2 regions of the Shewanella sp. S1-58-MNA-CIBAN-0166 genome follow, and region 1 is predicted to be linked to the other one. Evidence: riboswitches for the same ligand, from Rfam matches in the RefSeq annotation. Region 1 holds a riboswitch; the other holds the start of a gene.
The links. A riboswitch is a leader RNA that binds a small molecule or an ion and turns the genes downstream of it on or off. The one in region 1 is predicted to bind lysine.

Region 1 (10,514 bases):
ATCTTGTGACAATACCCCTTCAATAAGCGCGGCTAAATCTTGGTACTGCTCTTGTTGGCTGTAGTGATCTATTTGCTCTGTCGCTAACGATGTATAAGTCAGTGGGATGAGGATTGGGGCTTCTTGGGCTATGCCGCCTTTGGCGTCTAAAATAGCATCAGAAAAAGGAATATAAGGTTTAATATCGACAATTGGCGTGCCGTCTAATAAATCCATTCCAGATATTACTAAGCACACTTTTCCTTTACGTTGGATAACTCCATGGAGTTTTACCACTGATTGGCCAATACCATTTGGACGAAATGTGGAGCGTGTAGCAAAAACGCCCAGTTTTTCATTGCCGCCTAAACGAGGAGGGCGAACGGTGGTTTTCCAACCTTGAGCCAGATTTTCATGGAAACAGAATAATAACCATAAGTGTGAATATTGCTCTATTCCTCTTACTGCATCAATATGATTAAACGCGGGTTCAAACTCTATATAACCTACCGCATTGACTAAACCTGGCTGACGAGGAATACCAAACTTTTGTTTGTAAGGTGTTCTGCATATTGCAACAGCATTTAATTGGCTGCTAAACGGAACGCTAGATTTATGATTCATTAGATCTGTTTGACTGTGTCGATCGTTGCTTTGTGTCATGCGATACCTGAATTAAGCAAACAAAGGGAGTTATAAATCAAATATAAAAAATGTTGATGAGTGTTATATGAGCACTCATCATTTATGGGCAGCCAATATAATATATTGAGTTGTTATTTTTCTGTAGGAGTTTGAATGGCTTGACCGACACAAAGTGCACGGCTAAAACAACTATTATCCGCTTCAGTAATCATAAAACAGCTTTTAACTACAAAACCATTTGCGCCCATATCTGCAGCAGATCTTCTGGCATTGCTTCGTGCTACGGCCATTTGCGGTGGTGCATCTTGTTTGCTTTCTTGGCAGGCTTCGCCTTCCACTAAACCTAAAGTTTCAAATGTTCCTTTAGGTTGATCGTTTCCTTCATATAACTGTACATCACCGACTTTAAAATAATCATTGATCGCTTTACTGTCTAAATTACTTTTGAACGTATAATCACTCGCACAAGCGCTCAATAATAGTGCTATACCTGAGGCAATAAATGCATATTTAAGAGGAAAAGTCATAGCCGTAGCCTTCTATTAATGGGGAATGGATCAATGACGGTTAGTTTACCTTTTCTCATGGCGATGATAAAGCGCTCAAATGCTATAAAAAAAAGAGCTTACCGAAGTAAGCTCTTTTTTATTTTAAATGCTAACCGTGTGGTTAACCCTTAATCAGAATAATTATTCCATACCAGGAATTAAGAATTCGCTCATATTTTTGCCGCTATCAACTTGTTGTTTGAATACGGTAGGCATACGACCTTGGCCAGTCCATTGAATTAATTCACCATCAACAGTGATTTGATATTTTGGTGGGCGCGGTGCACGTTTAGGTTTAGCTGTTTTAACAGAAGAGGTCACATCACCTAAATCTTCAATTGATAAACCACTGTTTTCAATTTGAGCAAGAATTTCAGCAATACGAGCGTTACGCTCTGCATTAGCTTCAAGTTCTAATTTTTCTTCTTCTTGACGTTCGGTAATGATTTTTTCTAATTTGGCCGCTGTTTCACGTAAATCATCAAGAGACAATTCTTTTACTGCAGCTTTAAAACGACGGCCGTGGGTTAATATGTCTAAAAAGTCACTCATGTTGTATAGTTTCCTAATGATTTATTTATAAAATAAAAGTTATAAGAGATAAAAAGTATCAACGTTCCGTGTAAGTTTCAGTACTTCATATTGTTTATTTGGGTCGTTATTATTAATATAAGTCAGATTAATTCTCTGATTATTACTAATACAGCTTAATCAATACTGAATATAGCTGTAATAATAGAAACTATTTGGCATTGAATCAAATAAAATCATCTAATTATGCAATTAATTTTAATTAAGCATTCCCATTAAGTAATTAATGATCCACTACTTGTTTAGTTTGATTGCCACCACAATAACAAAAAATATGTAAACAGTCGTTTGACTTTGATTGACGTTAACGTTAACAGGACGTAAAGTTAACCCATCTTGCATTGGCGAACGCCAGTGTGTTGTCCATATACATTGAAGGTGTAGGAAGGAAAACCTATGAAAGTATTGGTGCCTGTTAAACGCGTAGTTGATGCCAATGTGAAAGTCAGGGTAAAAGCTGATAACACAAATGTTGATACGACCAACCTTAAAATGGCGTTAAACCCATTTTGCGAAATAGCGGTAGAAGAAGCTGTTCGCCTCAAAGAAGCTGGCATTGCCACTGAAGTTGTAGTGGTAAGTGTTGGCCCTAAAGCGGTGCAAGAACAATTAAGAACCGCAATGGCACTGGGTGCCGACCGAGCGATTCATATTGAGACCGATGAAGAGTTAGTGCCTCTTTCGATTGCTAAGCTGTTAAAGGCAGTGCAAGAAAAAGAGCAAGCACAACTCGTTATTTTTGGTAAGCAGTCAATTGACGGCGACAATAACCAAACGGGTCAAATGCTCGCAGCATTAACTGATATGCCACAAGCGACATTTGCATCAGAAGTCAAAATTGATGGTGACATGATTACGGTTACTCGTGAAATCGATGGCGGACTACAAACGCTGAAAATGCCTTTGCCTGCGATTGTGACGGTAGACTTACGTTTGAACGAACCTCGTTATGCTTCATTACCTAATATTATGAAAGCTAAACGCAAACCATTAGAGATTATGGCTGTGGCTGATCTTGGTGTGAGCTTAAGAGCACATCAAACAGTACTTAGCGTCACACCTCCTGTTGAGCGTAAAGCGGGCATCATGGTGTCTTCTGTTGAAGAGTTAGTTGATAAGTTAAAAAATGAAGCGAAGGTGATCTAATATGACCATTTTAGTATTAGCAGAACACGATAATGTCAGCCTGAAAACTGACACGGCGAAAGTAGTTAGCGCTGCAACAGCCATTGGTGGTGATATTCATGTACTGGTTGCTGGTGCTGATTGTTCTGCCGCAGTAAGTGCAGCACAAAGTTTAGCGGGCGTGAGTAAAGTGTTAGTGGCTGATGCTGCTCAATATGGCGCTCAACTAGCTGAAAATGTATCAAAATTGGTTGTTGATATTGCCGGAGACTATGAACATATTCTGGCTGCAGCAACCAGTATAGGTAAAGATACATTGCCTCGCGTAGCAGCATTATTAGACGTTGCCCAGATTTCTGAAGTGATTGAAGTTGTAAGCAGTGACACTTTTGTACGCCCTATTTATGCGGGTAATGCGCTTGCAACAGTGCAAAGCTTAGATGCTAAGAAAGTCATGACTGTGCGCTCAAGTGCGTTTGATGTTGTAGCATCAACAGGCAGTGCTGAAGTCATCAACTTAAGCCAAGCAATTGATTCAAAAACTGAGTTTGTTTCTCAGTCACTCACTGAATCAGCCCGTCCTGAACTCGGTAATGCTGGCATTATTGTGTCTGGCGGCCGTGGTATGGGCAGCGGTGAAAACTTTGCCATTTTAGAACAACTAGCCGATAAGTTAGGCGCAGCAGTAGGTGCATCACGTGCAGCTGTAGACGCGGGCTTTGTACCTAACGACTTGCAAGTTGGCCAAACGGGTAAGATTGTCGCCCCTAACTTGTACATTGCAGTGGGTATTTCTGGCGCGATTCAACATCTTGCTGGCATGAAAGACTCAAAAGTAATTGTGGCCATTAACAAAGACCCTGAAGCCCCTATTTTTCAAGTGGCGGATTATGGTTTGGTTGCCGACTTATTTGAAGCGGTACCGGCATTGAACAACCTCGTTTAATCAGATGTTAAGTCGCTAAACGGAGGAGTTGATTAAGCTCGTGTTGTTCAGCCGACTTTGACGCGCTATTAAACGTTCTGTTGTACGATTAAAAGGTTTCTACTCATAAGGTAGAAACCTTTTTTATTGGGCTACTCTTGGATTTCTCTTGGATTTAGTACTGGTTTAGGTGTTGATTTTTAAAAATTCAGTTCAAATATCCAGGGTTTGATGCGGTTGCTGTTTTTGTGCCCATTACACTAGTGTGCATTTGATTTAAAAACGTTAAACTAATGCTATGCAATTGTGGTTTAAATTGATGTTGTTGTTATTTTTCGTGCTGTTTAGTGCTTTTTACTGGCGCAGAATATGTAATTTATGATTGTATGTTCGCGTTGTGTGTAATGAGCTTTAACTACAAACAACAAAAGTAGAGGTGCGTTGCATAAAAGTCATGTTGAATTGGGTGATGCCAATAATTCGACATAAAAGGGTGCAATGCCGAAATAAATGGGGTTATCAGCCGCATTTGTTGGGGCAGTTCTCGAAAGGGACTGCACTGTCATAGTGTTTTTATCGACTTGATAAAAAGAATGATATTCATATTAAATGGATATTACTGTGGAGTGCTACTAGTTAAGTTAACGCATACACTTCCTGTGTATGTTTAGCCTTATTTCTAGTTTTTCTCCATTCGTATCCAACGAAGAAATAATTAAATTATGATAATAAGTTATGCCGATTCGGCACTTTCTGTTTTGCCACCACTTGTGGCTATTACTCTGGCTATTTTAACTCGTAAAGTATTGCTATCTTTAGGGGTTGGCATTGTTTTCGGCGCCTTATTACTAACCGATTTCTCATTGGTTGGCAGTGGCGAATATATTTTAAATACAGCCAGCCAGTTAGTTTGGAAAGACGCCGGACTGAACCGTTGGAATGTGTACATTTTAGGCTTTTTGATTGTGTTGGGTATGATCACAGCATTGATCACTGTCAGTGGCTCTGCTCGTGCTTTTGCTGATTGGGCTAAATTGCGTATTCGCAATAAACGTGATGCCAAGTTAATGACCATGTTTTTAGGCTGCGTAGTGTTTATTGATGATTACTTTAATAGTTTAGTCGTCGGCTCGATTTCACGTCCAATCACAGATCGCTACCATATTTCGCGTGCCAAATTAGCTTATATTCTTGATTCCACCGCTGCGCCGGTGTGTGTTATTTCTCCCGTATCTAGCTGGGGTGCATACATTATCGCCTTAATTGGCGGTATTTTAACGGCTCATGGATTTACCGATTCTGGTCATTTGAGCGTCTTTATTCAAATGATCCCAATGAACTTTTATGCCATTTTTTCGTTATTATTATTACTGTGTGTTGCAACGTTTAGCTTAGATGTTGGCCCAATGCGCCAGCATGAATTAAACGCACTGCGGGGTAACTTGTTTGATGAGTCAAAAGGCCAACCCCCTGGCGCTGTTACAGATTTACCTGAAGCCGATACCGGTAAAGTGATGGGCTTATTTTTACCTATCGCGGTATTGGTGTTTGCGACAGTGTATTTTATGGTGTCAAGTGGCGCCGATGTGTTAGCAGCAAAAGACTTACCGTTTAACGTACTCGGGGCATTTGAGAATACCGATGTTAGCTCGTCACTATTTTTTGGCTCTGTAGTTGGTCTTATTGCGACGCTCATTCTTGCGATTCAGCAAAAAGTTGACTTGTCTATGTTACTCAAAGGCATGTCGGTTGGCGCGCGCTCGATGTTGCCAGCCATTTACATATTACTTTTTGCATGGACAATTTCGAGTGTGATTGGACAGCTTGAAACCGGTAAGTACATGGCAAGTTTAGCCACTGACAATATTCCGTTTGCGATGTTACCTGCAGTGTTATTCCTATTAGCGGGTATTACCGCATTTGCGACAGGAACAAGTTGGGGCACGTTTGGGATTATGTTGCCTATTGCAGCAGATATGGCTATGGGAAGTGATAGTACTATGATGTTGCCAATGTTGGCCGCAGTATTGTCTGGTGCGGTATTTGGCGATCATTGTTCGCCCATTTCTGACACCACTATATTGTCGTCAACCGGTGCCAGTTGTCATCATATTGATCACGTGGTTACTCAACTGCCGTATGCCTTAATTGCCGCTTTCATCAGTTTAGTCGGTTACACCGTATTAGGTTTTACTGGCTCATTAATCGCAGGGTTAGTTTGCTGTAGCGTGTTGTTTGTCATCAGCATTGTGATATTACACTTTTGGGCTAAGAAGTAATTTCTTGAACTAAGCCCTACTGTATGTAGGTAAATGTCCAATTTAAGCTGTAATAAAAATGCCGTATTCGTTATGAATACGGCATTTTTATTTGTTATTACGATGTTGGAAAAGGTAATATGAACGACATTCACTAGCTAAACATTAGGACGCTTCATTTTGGCGCAACTGTACTTTTATTATTCGGCGATGAATGCCGGTAAATCAACATCATTACTGCAGTCATCTTATAATTATCGTGAGCGCGGTATGCACACTTTAGTGATGACGGCATCGATAGACAATCGTTATGGTGTCGGCAAAGTGTCATCACGTATCGGCATCGAAACCGAAGCGCAGGTGTTCGGTAGCACTGATAATTTAATTGAGTTAATTTCGACGTCGAATGATGAGCAAAAAATTCATTGCGTATTGATTGATGAAAGTCAGTTTTTAAGTAAAGAACAAGTTAGACAGATTACTCATGTTGTTGATAATCTTGATATTCCAGTATTGTGCTATGGTCTTCGCAATGATTTTCAAGGCGAACTATTTCCAGGCAGCCAATATTTATTAGCCTGGGCTGACAAATTGGTTGAGCTTAAAACTATCTGCCATTGTGGCCGTAAAGCTAACATGGTCGTGCGTCTTGATCATGACGGTAAACCGATGCGTGAAGGCGAGCAGGTTGCCATTGGCGGTAATGAAAGTTACGAGTCGGTTTGTCGAAAGCATTTTCGTGAGTTTTTGTGGGATTAAGTCAAACCCAACTTAACTGAATAAAAAAGCCGCTTCAAGTTAATTGATGCGGCTTTTTTGTGTGTCACTATTTATTAAAAATCGGCTTCTGCGAAATCGACAATATCTGCACTACTCGATTCAATTTGTTTGCGTAAGCTGCGGGTTTGGCTGCCCCAATAGCTCATAAAGAATTGTGCGGTTTTAAGTTTAGCTTGGTAAAAACCCGTCTCTTCAGTACCCGCTTCTAATGCGGCTAATGACGTTGCTGCAACGCGAGTCCACATCCATGCTAGTGCGGTAATTCCAAACAACTGCATATAGGCCATTGACGCTGCACCAATAAGATCAGGATTCTTACTGGCTGACTGCACAATAAAACCGGTGGCTTTTTCAAGATCGCCAGCGGCATCCATTAAGCCTGCAAGATAAGGTTTCATTGCGTCATTAGCCGCGTTTTGCTGAATTAATTCCTTCACCATACCTGACCACAAAGTTAATGCTGCACCTTTGTCAGCAAGTAATTTACGGCCGACTAAATCGAGTGCTTGTACCCCATTTGTGCCTTCGTAAATCATTGCAATACGGATATCACGCACAAACTGCTCCATACCCCATTCGTTAATATAACCATGGCCGCCATAGACTTGCTGGGCATCGACACAAGCTTTAAAGCCTTGGTCGGTGACAAAGCCTTTAACAATCGGTGTAAATAACGCAGCAAGTGCATTAGCTTGTTTGGCTTTTTCTGGATCGGTATGACGTTCTACTTGGTCAAGCCACAGTGCTTGTTGACCCATTAGCGCACGTGTACCTTCGTTGAACGACTTTTGTGATAACAACATACGACGCACGTCGCCATGGACTAATAATGAGTCTGCAGCTTGCTCTGGCTGCTTAACACCACTTAATGCACGGCCTTGAATACGCTCTTTGGCATAAACGAGAGCATTTTGATAAGCAATATCTGATACGCCTAAACCTTGAATACCAACACCTAAACGTGCTTGGTTCATCATGGTAAACATGGCTTTTAGACCTTGATGTGCTGCACCAACAAGCTCACCTATTGCGCCGTCAAAATGCATCACACATGTTGAGTTACCATGAATGCCCATTTTATGCTCAAGACCTGTTGCGCTAAGCTTGTTAGCTTCGCCTAAGCTACCATCGGCATTCACTAAAAACTTAGGTACAGCAAATAATGAAATACCTTTAACACCGTCCGGTGCATCTGGTAAACGCGCTAATACTAAATGAATGATGTTGTCGGCTAAGTCGTGATCGCCAGACGAAATGAAAATTTTCTCACCGCTAATAGCAAACAGTTCATCACCAGCAGGAACCGCTTTAGTGCGCAGTAAGGCTAAATCTGTACCCGCATGAGACTCTGTTAAGTTCATGGTGCCGGTCCATTCACCACTGACCAGTTTGGCTAAATATTTTTGCTTTAGAGCATCGCTGCCGTGAACGTGAATCGCTGAATAAGCGCCATGGGTTAAGCCTGGATACATGGCAAACGCCATATTAGTGGCTGTTTTCATTTCGGTTGCAAATGTACCGATAACTTCGGGTAAACCTTGGCCACCAAATTCAGGATCGCAAGTTAATGTTGCCCAACCATCTTGTACGTATTGTTTATAAGCTTGCTTGAACCCTGTAGGGGTAATGACCTTACCATCAACCAGTTTACAACCTTCTAAGTCTCCACTGGCATTGAGTGGCAACATGATGTCAGTGCTGAAATCGGCAACACCTTGTAAAATCGCATCAGTTAGCTCAGCATCTAACTCATCAAAACCACGTAAATCAGTTTGTTGATAGACATTAAGCAGTTCAGATAGAATGAATTGATAATCGCGAAGAGGAGCTTGGTAAATTGGCATAAGATCATTCCTTGGTTATGTTGTATTTTAGTTGGGTCTCGGCAACAAAATGTAGTTAGTTACTGGTCCAATCAGATAGTTGATTTATCTAACCATACCCAATTTCGAGTAAAAACTCAGTATTATTTTTACGTAAACGTAAACTTAATTTTATACGTTTAATGTACCGATTTATTTACTCTGAAATATGCGTATTGTTAGCCTCTTTATTAATACCGTAATCACCTATAGAAAGTTCAGTACTGATGAACCATTTTTTTTGCTCTGCAAACGAATACAGAATCGTTTTTGTCCGGTCTATGAGTTATCTACAAAAATTATCTATCCAAAATTATCTATCAAAATTATCTATCAAAAGAATACGCCATCAAAAAGGGGCTAGTGATGAAATTAGTTTGGTTTGGAATAAGTATATTGGCATTGTTCTTTTTGTCTTTCATGCCGTTACACATAGCTGATGCGGCGTCGAAGATGGAAGAATCCGTTGCTCCTAACTTTGAGTTAACTCATGCTGATGGTCAGCCATTTAATCTACATGACTACGCGGGAAAACCAGTCATTTTGCATTTTTGGGCTACATGGTGTCCATATTGTAAAAAACTTCAACCCGGCTTAGAAAAGCTGCGACTTAAATATCAACATACAGACTTACAAATGATTGGTATTAGTTTTAAAGAAGATGTCGGCGCAACTCCCGGACAAAGCTTGCTAGATCGAGGTGTAAAGATGAAAACGTTGGTTTTAGGGGATGAGGTTGCTAAGTTGTATGGCGTAAGAGGCACACCGACAACAGTATTTATTGACCGCACTGGTCATATTGCGTGGGTGACAAATACATCTAATCCTGACGATCCTAATTTAGAGAAAGCGCTGCAGTTTTTAGTAGACTGATCATTATGTTACTCAGTACTGATATTTCAGTCGAAATGACTTAAGCGGTTAATGCTGCTTACTTAACGTATATTTCAAAATAAGCGGCCCTATTAGGGTCGTTAGGGCGATAATCATAACTAATATTGCAAACTCTTTAGCTGGTATCACCCCAAGTTGACGGCCCATTTCCGCGAAAACTAGCCCAACCTCTCCACGAGGTACCATAGCGGCACCAATGATACATTTTTCTTGCCAGTTCTGACCTGCTATTAAACCTGCCACGAACTTACTTAATACAGCAATAAACGCTAACCATCCTAGAATGACTAAACCTGTAAAACTTGAATCTAACTGGCTGAGATCGAGGCTAACTCCGACATAAACAAAAAATATCGGGCTGAATATTTGCACCAGCGGGCGAGAGGACAGTTCTAGTTTATAAGTGTAAGGAAAGGGATTTTTCAAAAATTTATTTAATGGCGAAGTAAACTGCCGCGATATACCCATGCCAACTGCAAACCCACCTAATATTGCTGGTGTGCCAAACCAGTGTGCCAGCCATGCAAACATGCTAATCAGTGACATTACCACAAACACTTCATAACCCGGGATATTCGTTTTGGGACGTAACCAGCGGGTAAAATAAATGATAGCTCTAACAAGTGGGGGGCTGAAAACGATAAAACTGGTTATCGTGATAAACAACATCAGTGTTGAGCTTAATGCCAATTCACCTGAGGAAGCAAAATGAAACAACAAACTAAGCAGTATCACTCCGACAATATCATCAATTACCGCGGCTCCAAGAATAATATGTCCAGCTGAACTTTGGGTCTGTTTGTATAGTGTTAACACGCGCATTGATATACCAATGCTGGTGGCGGTGAGGGCACAACCAAAAAATAAGGCTGTAAAAGGTGCTAGGGACAACCAATAAAGACTGGCA
Region 2 (10,514 bases), on a different contig from region 1:
TGCTACCGCGATGGGTGAAATGGATGAATTTGCATCCGCTATCGAAGTGGTTGAACAATTTGTTCGCCAAAGTAAAGACACCCTTATGGTTGTGACAGCAGATCATAATACCGGTGGATTATCAGTTGGTGCACATGACAAATACGAATGGCACCCTGAAGTACTGCATAAGGTTCAAGCCAGCCCTGATGTTATTGCTACCCGTGCCATTGCCGAAGATAACTGGCAACCTTTAACGGCGACGCTACTTGGTTTTACACCAAATGAAGCGCAATACAGTCAATTACAAAGCGCACGCATGCAAGGTAATGAGCCATTATCAATCGCACTGCGTAAACTCATTGATATTGAATCGAATACCGGTTGGACAAGTGGCGGTCATACCGCGATGGATGTTCAAGTCTTTGCAGAAGGCCCAGGTGCGAGATTATTTAGCGGTCATCAAGACAATATTGATATTGCGATTAAGATGTTTAGCTTACTACCGCAATCGGTGCAAACACCTTAATCACTGACTGACTGACGACTATGTCTAACACAATCCCCGTTATCGAAGTGGGGGTTGTGTTAATATCAGCGTGTTTATCTTATCACTAGCATTATGAGCAACCGACGTGTTAACAAATCCTTCTCAAGCGTTAATTAGAAACAGCAAATACTTTCAGCAACACAATGTGTTAGTGCTCAATTATGAAGCTGATACCTTTGCACATCAATGTCTTGAGTTTGCCGATAATGTCACTGCCCTAGCGCTAGACTTTAATCATCACCTCACATTATCCTCTTGCGCTAATGAAAAATTACAATGCTATTTTGGCCATCAACTGCCTGAGTCATTAGCTGATGCAAAATTTGATAGCGTCATTATTTACTTTCCAAAAGCTAAACCCTTAATGAGCTATTTACTGCAACTGGCTGCACAACATTTAAATATCGATGGCCAATTGATGATTGTGGGTGAAAATAAAGGTGGAGTTAAATCAATTGATAAACTCACACCTGATTATTACTCAACCCCGATCAAGCAAGATAATGCCCGCCATTGTCTAGTGTATGTCAGTTATTTAACCCAAGCAGCACCAACGCTATCCATAAGCGATTGGGTAAGCCAATATTCACTAGAAACCCCACAGGGAACACTGCAAATTTGTAATACTGTCGGTGTTTTCAGCGAGAAACGTCTCGATCAGGGGACCGAATTACTGCTGTCACATTTACCGGATAACTTACGCGGCAGAGTACTCGATTTTGGTTGTGGTGCAGGGGTCATTACAGCTGCATTGCTAAAAGCCAATCCAGAGTTAACCATTGAGTGCATTGATATCAATGCAATGGCGTTACTCTCATGTGAATTAACCCTAGCAGCCAATAGTATGCAGGCAAAGGTCTATCCTTCAGATGGGTTTAATCAAATCTCAGGCAAGTTCGATGGTATTATCTCCAACCCGCCATTTCATGATGGGTTAACCAGCACGACTGATATTGCCACACAATTTGTCCAACAAAGTGCTATTAGGCTGACATCACAAGGTATATGGCAGATTGTCGCTAATCGTCATTTACCTTATTCAGAGACGATAGCGACGCATTTTGGCAAAGTGAATGTGGTAGCGGAAAACAATAAGTATAAATTGTATTTCCATCAACACTTATTCCAATAATACTCCGCACCTCAAACCGCTTCACTTATAAGCGACAAAGCAAGCTTACTGCTGGAAATGCAGATTAATATCAGCTAAATTGGCTTAAAGGCAAAATAACGCACATTTTGTAATTCATTTCGTTGGTATTCTATTTGCCTGTTATGACCTGATATAAAAATAAAAACAAAGGATGTTATGTTAGAGCCCTCAATCGTCGCACTAAGTGCTGATAAAAATAAAGTGGAATTACGTATAATTCCCAATACTCACGGCCCAGTGTCAGCAGAGGATATTAACGCCTTACTCACACAGGCGGCTTTTGCTATGCTGTTTCCTATTGCCCCTGCAATTGCTAAAGCGGTAGCGGAAGTTAATGCTCTATGCGGTCAAAACGCCGGAACTCACGAACTCTTTTTTGCCATTGCCGAACGTAAAGACGGTATCGTTAATATCAGTGTCAGTGACGATAAAATGCAAGCCAGTATGAAAATCACTTCAGCTTGGGGCGGCAAAGATATTACCCTGCCAGATGTACTTAATACCCTTAAAACTCAAAAAATTAAAATGGGATTGAGTAAACCTAAAATCATGGCATTAATGCAGCGTTTGTCGATATTGCCACCAGGAGAAACCTGTGAAGGCGTCATAGCTTGCGGTAAAGCAGCCGTTAACGGCGACAATGCGATATTAACCCGAAAAGTCGCCTTAGCTCGTGAGCGCTTATTACAACCACAAGAACGCGAAGACGGCTCGGTCGACATGCGTAATTTAGGCGCACTAATTACCGTTAAGCCCAATGATTTACTGATGGTTAAAAACCCTTCAACCATCGGCACCCCTGGTTTTAATGTTCACGGCGATGTACTGCAACAAATTCCTGGTAAAGATAAACCAATGGAACCAGGAACAGGCACCAGCTTACACCCTAAAGATCAACATAAACTCATCGCCACAGTGTCTGGTCAGCCAGTTGAAAATCGCAGCGGTATGCAAGTTGACGATATGCTGCAAATTAAAGATGTAGACGTTCGCTATGGCCACGTTAATTTTAAAGGCAGTGTTTTAATCACTGGCGATGTGCACGAAGGTATGGAAGTAAAAGCTAGCGGTGACGTAACGGTAATGGGCTTTGTTGAGTCCGCGTCTATTGAAGCTCAAGGTGATGTCATTGTCAGTAAAGGTGTTATTGGCCGTTTAATTAAAGAGCACGATCTCAGCACTAAAATAAAAGCTACCGGACAAATTTGTGCCCAGTTTGTGCAGTATTCCCATTTAGAGGCCCTAGGCAATATTCTAGTCACCAAGCAGTTACTTCACAGTCACTCAACCTCAGGTGACACTATTACCGTCAGTGATGCCCAAGCAAGACGAGGTGACTTAATCGGCGGCATTGCTACTGCGGCAAAAGGCATTAGAGCCATTGCATTTGGTGCTACCGCCGGCACTAAAACGGAATTGTTTTGTGCCATGCATCATGGTGAATTAAAGCAAGAACTTAAAGAGTTAGATGACAGCATTAAAGGCATGGTTGTTGCGGGCTTAGAAATAGAAGCAAGATTACGTAAATTACCGCCCAAAACGGAATGGCAAAGCGATGCCGGCATGATTGAGCAAGTCAAAATGATGCTCGAGCAAAAAAATCAAATGGCAGCAGAACGTATGAAAGAAGAACTAGAATACACTCAACATCTTAACGAAGTTGAAGGCTACTATAATAATTACGTCATCAAAGCTGAAAAACACATTTTCACCAACGTCGAAATTCATATAGGTGCGGCATTCAATCGCAGCCAACGTGAACATGGGCCGTGTATTGTAAAAAACGTCAATCAAGAAGTATCATTCGATTACAGTAATCGATAACAATCAGTTGGTAAGACAATAAAAAGTGGACAAACAGATAACTATGCAACAGATACATTGGCCGGCCATACTGCAGTTTGATCAAGATGATGAGCTAATGTATCTGGTTAACTATCAAGATTGGTTGGGCTTTATTTGCGCCAACCAATTTACCGTCCACGCTGAAGATAAACTCATCGACAATGCCGGCCATGTGTATAGCATCCAGAAACATCCGCCACAGGATCCCAGCGTGGCTGAACTGCCTGTACTGGTTAAGCTAAGCCAGGATATGAGCGTGTTACAGTTACTGCCACTGGTACGCCAGTATGGTCAGTTTCAAGGACATTGCTGCAGTGCAAAAATTGTCTTTACCACCATAGAGCAAGGTATTGCGACCGTGGCTGAATTAGAACATCTGTATTAACAACGTATTCAGACTGAAGATTAACAGCACATAACACCTCCTTTTTAGCATTACTAACCTTCAATTTACCAACAACAGACTCATGTTACTTACCTTAATCACTCAATCATAAATCTAAGCTAATGATTAACGAATATAATGGTAAAACCCATTGAGCAACACACACAGCTCTGGCAAAATGCCTCTATGCTCACTGTCCATAAACCCTGAGAATCCTTAATGGAATTACTAAATATTGAATGTCTAGGTAAACGTCTGCGACTAGAAGGCTCGATTGCGGGCTGGCAGCAACTTTATTGGGACAATCAACTGGTATCACAAAAGTCTGCAAGCGCTAGCGACCAAGCCTTTCATATTCATTCATTTGAACTGACCACTCAAACGTCGGTACCGACTGAAACAAATATCAACCACGACGAACCCGTTAAACCCAATATTGGTTCACTACCGGTACGATTAGAAATCGATGTTAACTGGCAACCGTTTCAACTGGATTATTGTTTATTAATAGATGATGAATCCATAACCCAAGGTCAACGAACCGTTGAAGATATTGAGCGTCAAACACCTGAAATTGCAGCAGTAAAAAACCAAAAGCTCAGTGTTGTTGGACTGGCATCATTAGGTTTTAAGCTACTAAAAAGTGCCAAGGTGGTTAAAGTCCTTTTTGCGGGAGCCAGTGTTGCGGCCTATTCATGGTTATTTTCATTTGAATTTGCCTTAGCCCTCATCGGCTGCTTAGTGTTTCATGAATATGGCCATATTCGAGCGATGAAACATTTCGGCATGAAAACCAAAGGGATCTATTTAATCCCTTTTGTGGGCGGCTTAGCGCTAAGTGATGAACGTATCAACACCCGCTGGCAAGATGTGTATATTTCGATTATGGGCCCGACTTTTGGACTCATTTTATCGATTATCTCACTTGGACTTTATTGGCTAACAGGCAACATATTCTTTGCCGGATTAGCAACATTCAATGCGCTGCTAAATTTGTTTAATTTACTGCCCATTTTACCTCTCGATGGCGGTCATATTTTAAAAAGCATCAGCTTTTCAATGAATAGTGTTGTCGGTCTAGTGGCTTGTATTGCTGGTGCCGCTATCGGTGTGTTCATTAGCTATAGCTTAGGGCTCGCCTTGCTGGGCTTTTTGTTACTGATCGGCAGTGTAGAAATTGTATTTGAATGGCGCGGTCGCCATCAAAGTCATTTATTGCCGTTAGATCGTTACGGGCAAATTTTCTCTACCGTATGGTATTTACTCACGGTAGCAAGTTTAGTGGGCATTATTTGGTATTTTGCTGCTTCTGGTAACGAAATGTTAGCGATTCCGCTACAGATTTTAGGCAGTTAATTGCAATTTACGCATCGACAAAAACGCCTGCAATTGCAGGCGTTTTTGTTTTACTTAGCCAAAGCAGTTAATCAACTAGGCTGTAATGGAAACACATTAGTCATCACCTTATACAACTCTGTGCCTTGGAGTACCGACGCAGAAGCAAAATGCAAAATAGGCACACAATCCATGGGTAAACTAATGGCTTGGTAAGCCTGTTCAGTACCATACAAATCTATGCGTAAAATGTTCGCTAAAGGTTTGCCTGCGGTTAATGGTTCACCGACACTGGCACAATATTCAATTAAGCCAGCTTTAGGTGCATGAAACTTCTTATAATCCTTCAAGTAACACCCAAATCTTTCCATACTGGCTGGATAAACTTTTTCAGCAATCACGCCACGGTGACTTAAATAAGCCAGTATGCCTTTGGCATCCTCTAACGCGTCAGCTAAATCAATCCGCTCTTGGCTTGCAAGCTCTAAGGTAAATGCTGACACAGGTACCGAAAATTCACGGCCTTGACTGGCTGCATACTCGGTTAACTGCCACCAAGGGCAAAAGGTAGCTTCATCCATCGCGCCACCAAAACTATTGGGGATAACCAAGGTATACGGGATCGAGAAAAATCTCGCCGCATCAATATCATACTCAGGGCAGTACAAGTGTTTGCACGACTTAGGGCCGGTATGCAAATCAAGCACTATGTCTGCTTGATGTGCCATAGCCTGTAAATTTACTGCTAACCGATGACCTGTTGAAATCCCAAAAGAATGAGTTAGGCGCGCCAGGCAAGTTTCTACCAACATTGAACGATAGGCGCAAAACAGCTCACTATTGGTTAAACGTTGGTGCTCGGCATACCAAGTTTGAATATCGACTTGATGATCAAAGTACTCGCGGTTCCAATTAACCCCTGTAATGGGATCAAAACGCCCTAGAGTAAACTCACCACTCTTTTGATTAATCCCTAAAGGATTGGCTAAGGGGGCAAGCGTAATATCACCTAAAACCTGGTAACCTTCCAATAAGGTCATCAGTTGATAAATCACCGCATTACCTTGCACTTCAGCACCATGAACATTGGCCTGAATATACACGCTAGGCGCAACACTCTCGCGACCAATGAATGAATATACTGGAACGGTCAATGCGTGTCCTGTCGCCAGTTCTCCAACTTGAACTGACGATTGTATTGCTTTAGTCATATGATTACTCAAACAGGTTTTGGTGCAAAGCATTAACCACTTGCGCCGCTTCCGACTCTGCAACCAACACACATAAATTATGTGGGCTTGCGCCTTGGCAAATCATCCGAACATTATGGTTTTCAAGCACTTTAAACACCCTACTACAAATGCCAGCCGTTGATGCTATGCGATTACCGATGATGGCGATTAACGCTAAATCTTCCTCGACTCTTACACGACAATGTTGCGATAACTCTTGTAATAACGACTCACTGAGTAAGCCCTGGCCACTTGAATCTGAACCCGTTTTATCTAGGGTTAACGATACGTTAACCTCCGAGGTCGTGATTAAATCGACGGATATTTTGTGTCGCGCCAAGGTCGCGAACGTTTCTGCCAAAAAGCCCTGAGCATGTAACATTTGCAAGCTATGCAAGTTAAGTAAAGTTTGATCGCGGCGCAACGCCACCGCTCTAAACACTGGGGTATCTTCAACTTGATGACGGATCCAAGTTCCGCCCATTTCAGGCGCTTTACTTGAACCTACAAACACCTGAATTTTTTGTCTTACTGCCGGTAAGATGGTGGCGGGATGCAATACTTTAGCGCCAAAGGTCGCCATCTCAGCCGCTTCATTAAAGCTAATTTCAGCAATCGGGCGGGCATTGGGGGCAAGGCGTGGGTCAGTGGTATAAATACCGGCCACATCGGTCCAAATCTCAACCGCTGTAGCACGAAGCGCTTCGGCAAGTAATGCCGCCGAATAGTCACTACCACCACGGCCTAATGTTGTTGTTCGTCCCTCTTCATCTGCACCAATAAAGCCTTGGGTAACGATGACGTAACGCGCAAGTAATGGCTGTAAAAAGTCACCTGCTAACATTGAAATAGCTTCAATTTGTGGCTCTGCGCGACCAAAGTGACTGTCGGTACGTAATACTTGGCGCACATCAAAATGATTTGAAGCAGTGCCCTTTTCCCGAATAACCGCAGAAAATAAAATCGATGAACATTGCTCTCCCGTCGACAGTAACTCGTCCATAACCGCTTTGCTGCGATTCAGCTCTAACGATTCGCTGAGTACTGACATCCGGCTGAGTATTTTATCAATACTGGCTGCCACGTCTTGCGGACGACCGAGTTCATCTAATATCACATATTGAATTTGAGCAATTTGCTTAAGCAATACCAAGCGACGCTCGTCATTCACATTAGCTTGAGTTAACTCAACTAATAAATTGGTCACTCCGCTGGAGGCGCTTACTACCACAAGGCGAGTAGCTTGATTAGCCAACACAATATCTGCACAACGGCTCATAGAGGCGTAATCAGCAACTGACGTGCCGCCAAATTTGGCAACGACTAATTCTGGGGTATCTATTTCAGACTGAACAAAGCTCATACTGATGCCTCCGCTGTTTGCGAAAGACTCAAAGATAAGATGTGATTTACTAACATGATATACGCTCCGAACACACTACGTTCGAAGAGCCTGGTGCTAAGATAACGCACCCTTATAGAAGGGAAACAGCAATCATCACCAGAAGCTCTCCACCAAAAAAATAGGTGACAATCGTTAGGATTCAGCCTAATCGACCGATATCAATGTTTGCCAAACAAACTGATACCTCGGCGCTAATCTCCATCATAAGTGGTCATCGGATTGGCATCCTCTCACTTACTACCTAGTTAACGCTCCTCTTCTGTTCCTCCCGAAGGAGGGAGTTGAAAATAGCAAAAAATACCCTATCAAGTCAATCAGCAAACACAGTAAAAATACACTGTTTTGATAAAAAATATCGCTGCAGTGAAATATTATGCAGCTGCGACTTCAGAGCAATGATTGTTCTCTATTACGAAAAAATGCCCATAAATATCCAAAAAACATAATTAACCGCAAATTACCGAGACAATCTAGTAAGCATTGTCTCAAATAATGTGTTAATTATTTTATCGCAGCTGCGCAGTTTTAATTACGTCATTATTTACCCAGTTATACGAACCTATCTCTGGCAACTCACTCACCATCCTTAATCGGTGATTAAAAATTCCCATATCAACTTCAGGTTTGATGCTATCAAGGCATGCAATCAAAGATAGCAAACCTTGATTAACGTAGTAAATTGCATGTTGATTAAATTCTCGACCAAGCTCAACAGCTTGTTCTTTATCAATAAAAATAGCCCAGCTCTTTTCCATATGCGACAAATCAGGTGCTGCACCGATTAACGCACGATAGGGACGATTATATTGTTGAATTTTAAATTGAAGCTGACGATCGAGTAAGCGATTTTGACTAGGAGAGAGTCTTGAACCACGGGGGTTATGGGCAGTAACAATAGCAAATGGGAAATCATGAGAAAGGCGTTGAGTAAACAAAAAATGAGTACTTTGATACTCATTCCACAATGTATCTATAACATTTTCCATAATAAATTTTCGTCAATTAAGCCAGAATTAGTCTAGCAGATAGGTTTGATTTCTAAAAGGTTTACGATCTAAATCAGCAGTACTATATTAGAAAACCATTAATTATTATCATCTTAGCAAGGTTAATCTTTCATATACTCGAGTGTTATATTAATTTTTTAACATTTAATTTGTTAACAAATGCCTAAAACGAGTACAATAACCATTACGCACTATTAAATCACTGTAGCAAAGTTAGCTACATACACCTCAAAAACTCAGCAAATGTTGTTGTGAGTGTGATGATTTTTTGATGTAAAGTTTACAGTCGTACTAAATTTGTTCTACATTTGATAAAACATTAATACGATTAAATAAGTTTGCAATAGAAGGAACTATCTTTCTAAATGGCATTCATAGTAAGTAAGCTTAAGTGCAACAAATTTTACACCATCATGAATAAGTGCAAACGCGTGCCTTGACGTAGTGGTAATTAATCGACGTAAGCAGACTCAGTAACCAGTATTAAGTGTTACATAATAGAGTTTATAGAGAGTGTTTAATTCAGGGTAGACATAGATAAACACCAAAAAATATCGGAATCTTAGCGCATTAGCTAAAGCGCTATTGCAATCTATTAGCACACAGTTCGCAAACAGTGGCTAGAATCGAATTTTATAAAATCAGGTAAATATCATGCAAAATCCGCACATTTTAATTGTTGAAGATGAAGCTGTAACTCGTAATACATTACGCAGTATTTTTGAAGCTGAAGGTTATGTTGTCACTGAAGCTAACGACGGCGCAGAAATGCATAAAGCCATGCAAGACAATAAGATTAATCTTGTTGTTATGGATATTAATTTACCAGGCAAAAACGGCTTATTATTAGCTCGTGAGCTACGTGAAATTAATAACATCGGTCTTATTTTCTTGACTGGCCGTGATAACGAAGTTGATAAGATTCTAGGTCTTGAAATTGGTGCAGATGATTACATCACTAAACCATTCAACCCTCGCGAATTAACGATCCGTGCTCGTAACCTATTAACTCGCGTTAATAATGCTGCCGCAGAAACTGAAGAAAAAGGTTCTGTTGAGTATTACCGTTTTAACGGTTGGAGCTTAGAAATCAATAGCCGTTCTTTGGTTAACCCACAAGGTGAAGCTTATAAGCTACCACGCAGCGAGTTCCGTGCGATGCTTCACTTTGTTGAAAACCCAGGTAAGATTTTAACTCGTGCTGACTTGTTGTTAAAAATGACTGGCCGTGAATTAAAGCCTCATGACCGCACCGTTGATGTGACAATACGTCGCATCCGTAAGCACTTTGAAAGCTTGCCTGATACGCCAGAAATCATCGCAACAATTCACGGTGAAGGCTATCGTTTTTGTGGTGACTTAGAAGCGTAATCTTTTAAGGTTAACCGCAATAAAAAACCAGGTGAATCACCTGGTTTTTTTATATCTGCTTTTTCGTTAATCCTTTAACACAATAGTGATTACTTCAGCTGTTGATCTAAAAATGCCGCTAATGATTTATATAAATGATTACGCACTTTCTCGCCACGCATTGAATGCTTAGACCCTGGGTAATCCATCATTTGGAATAACTTACCCTCATCTTGCAACGCTTTATATACTCTAGTGCTGTTTTCAAACAGA

Region 2: it holds a riboswitch for lysine, as region 1 does, so the genes downstream of both, lysC (lysine-sensitive aspartokinase 3) here and AAEY99_RS12805 (Na+/H+ antiporter NhaC family protein) in region 1, are expected to answer to the same signal.

The regions. Positions count from the first base shown of each region.
Region 1 covers NZ_JBEOPN010000019.1:63,140-73,653, forward strand. The annotation lists gene tsaA (tRNA (N6-threonylcarbamoyladenosine(37)-N6)-methyltransferase TrmO) at 1-603, opposite strand, end outside; gene rcsF (Rcs stress response system protein RcsF) at 756-1,151, opposite strand; gene AAEY99_RS12790 (H-NS histone family protein) at 1,314-1,724, opposite strand; gene AAEY99_RS12795 (electron transfer flavoprotein subunit beta/FixA family protein) at 2,160-2,909, shown strand; gene AAEY99_RS12800 (electron transfer flavoprotein subunit alpha/FixB family protein) at 2,911-3,834, shown strand; lysine riboswitch at 4,237-4,453, shown strand; gene AAEY99_RS12805 (Na+/H+ antiporter NhaC family protein) at 4,533-6,092, shown strand; gene AAEY99_RS12810 (thymidine kinase) at 6,252-6,830, shown strand; gene AAEY99_RS12815 (acyl-CoA dehydrogenase C-terminal domain-containing protein) at 6,905-8,695, opposite strand; gene AAEY99_RS12820 (TlpA family protein disulfide reductase) at 9,080-9,586, shown strand; gene AAEY99_RS12825 (cation:proton antiporter) at 9,635-10,514, opposite strand, start outside.
Region 2 covers NZ_JBEOPN010000012.1:96,887-107,400, reverse strand. The annotation lists gene AAEY99_RS09645 (alkaline phosphatase) at 1-508, shown strand, start outside; gene AAEY99_RS09640 (methyltransferase) at 615-1,661, shown strand; gene AAEY99_RS09635 (flagellar assembly protein A) at 1,839-3,506, shown strand; gene AAEY99_RS09630 (DUF4144 domain-containing protein) at 3,550-3,912, shown strand; gene AAEY99_RS09625 (site-2 protease family protein) at 4,132-5,268, shown strand; gene AAEY99_RS09620 (succinylglutamate desuccinylase/aspartoacylase family protein) at 5,340-6,458, opposite strand; gene lysC (lysine-sensitive aspartokinase 3) at 6,463-7,842, opposite strand; lysine riboswitch at 7,977-8,151, opposite strand; gene AAEY99_RS09610 (DUF3293 domain-containing protein) at 8,391-8,870, opposite strand; gene arcA (two-component system response regulator ArcA) at 9,546-10,262, shown strand; gene AAEY99_RS09600 (S9 family peptidase) at 10,352-10,514, opposite strand, start outside.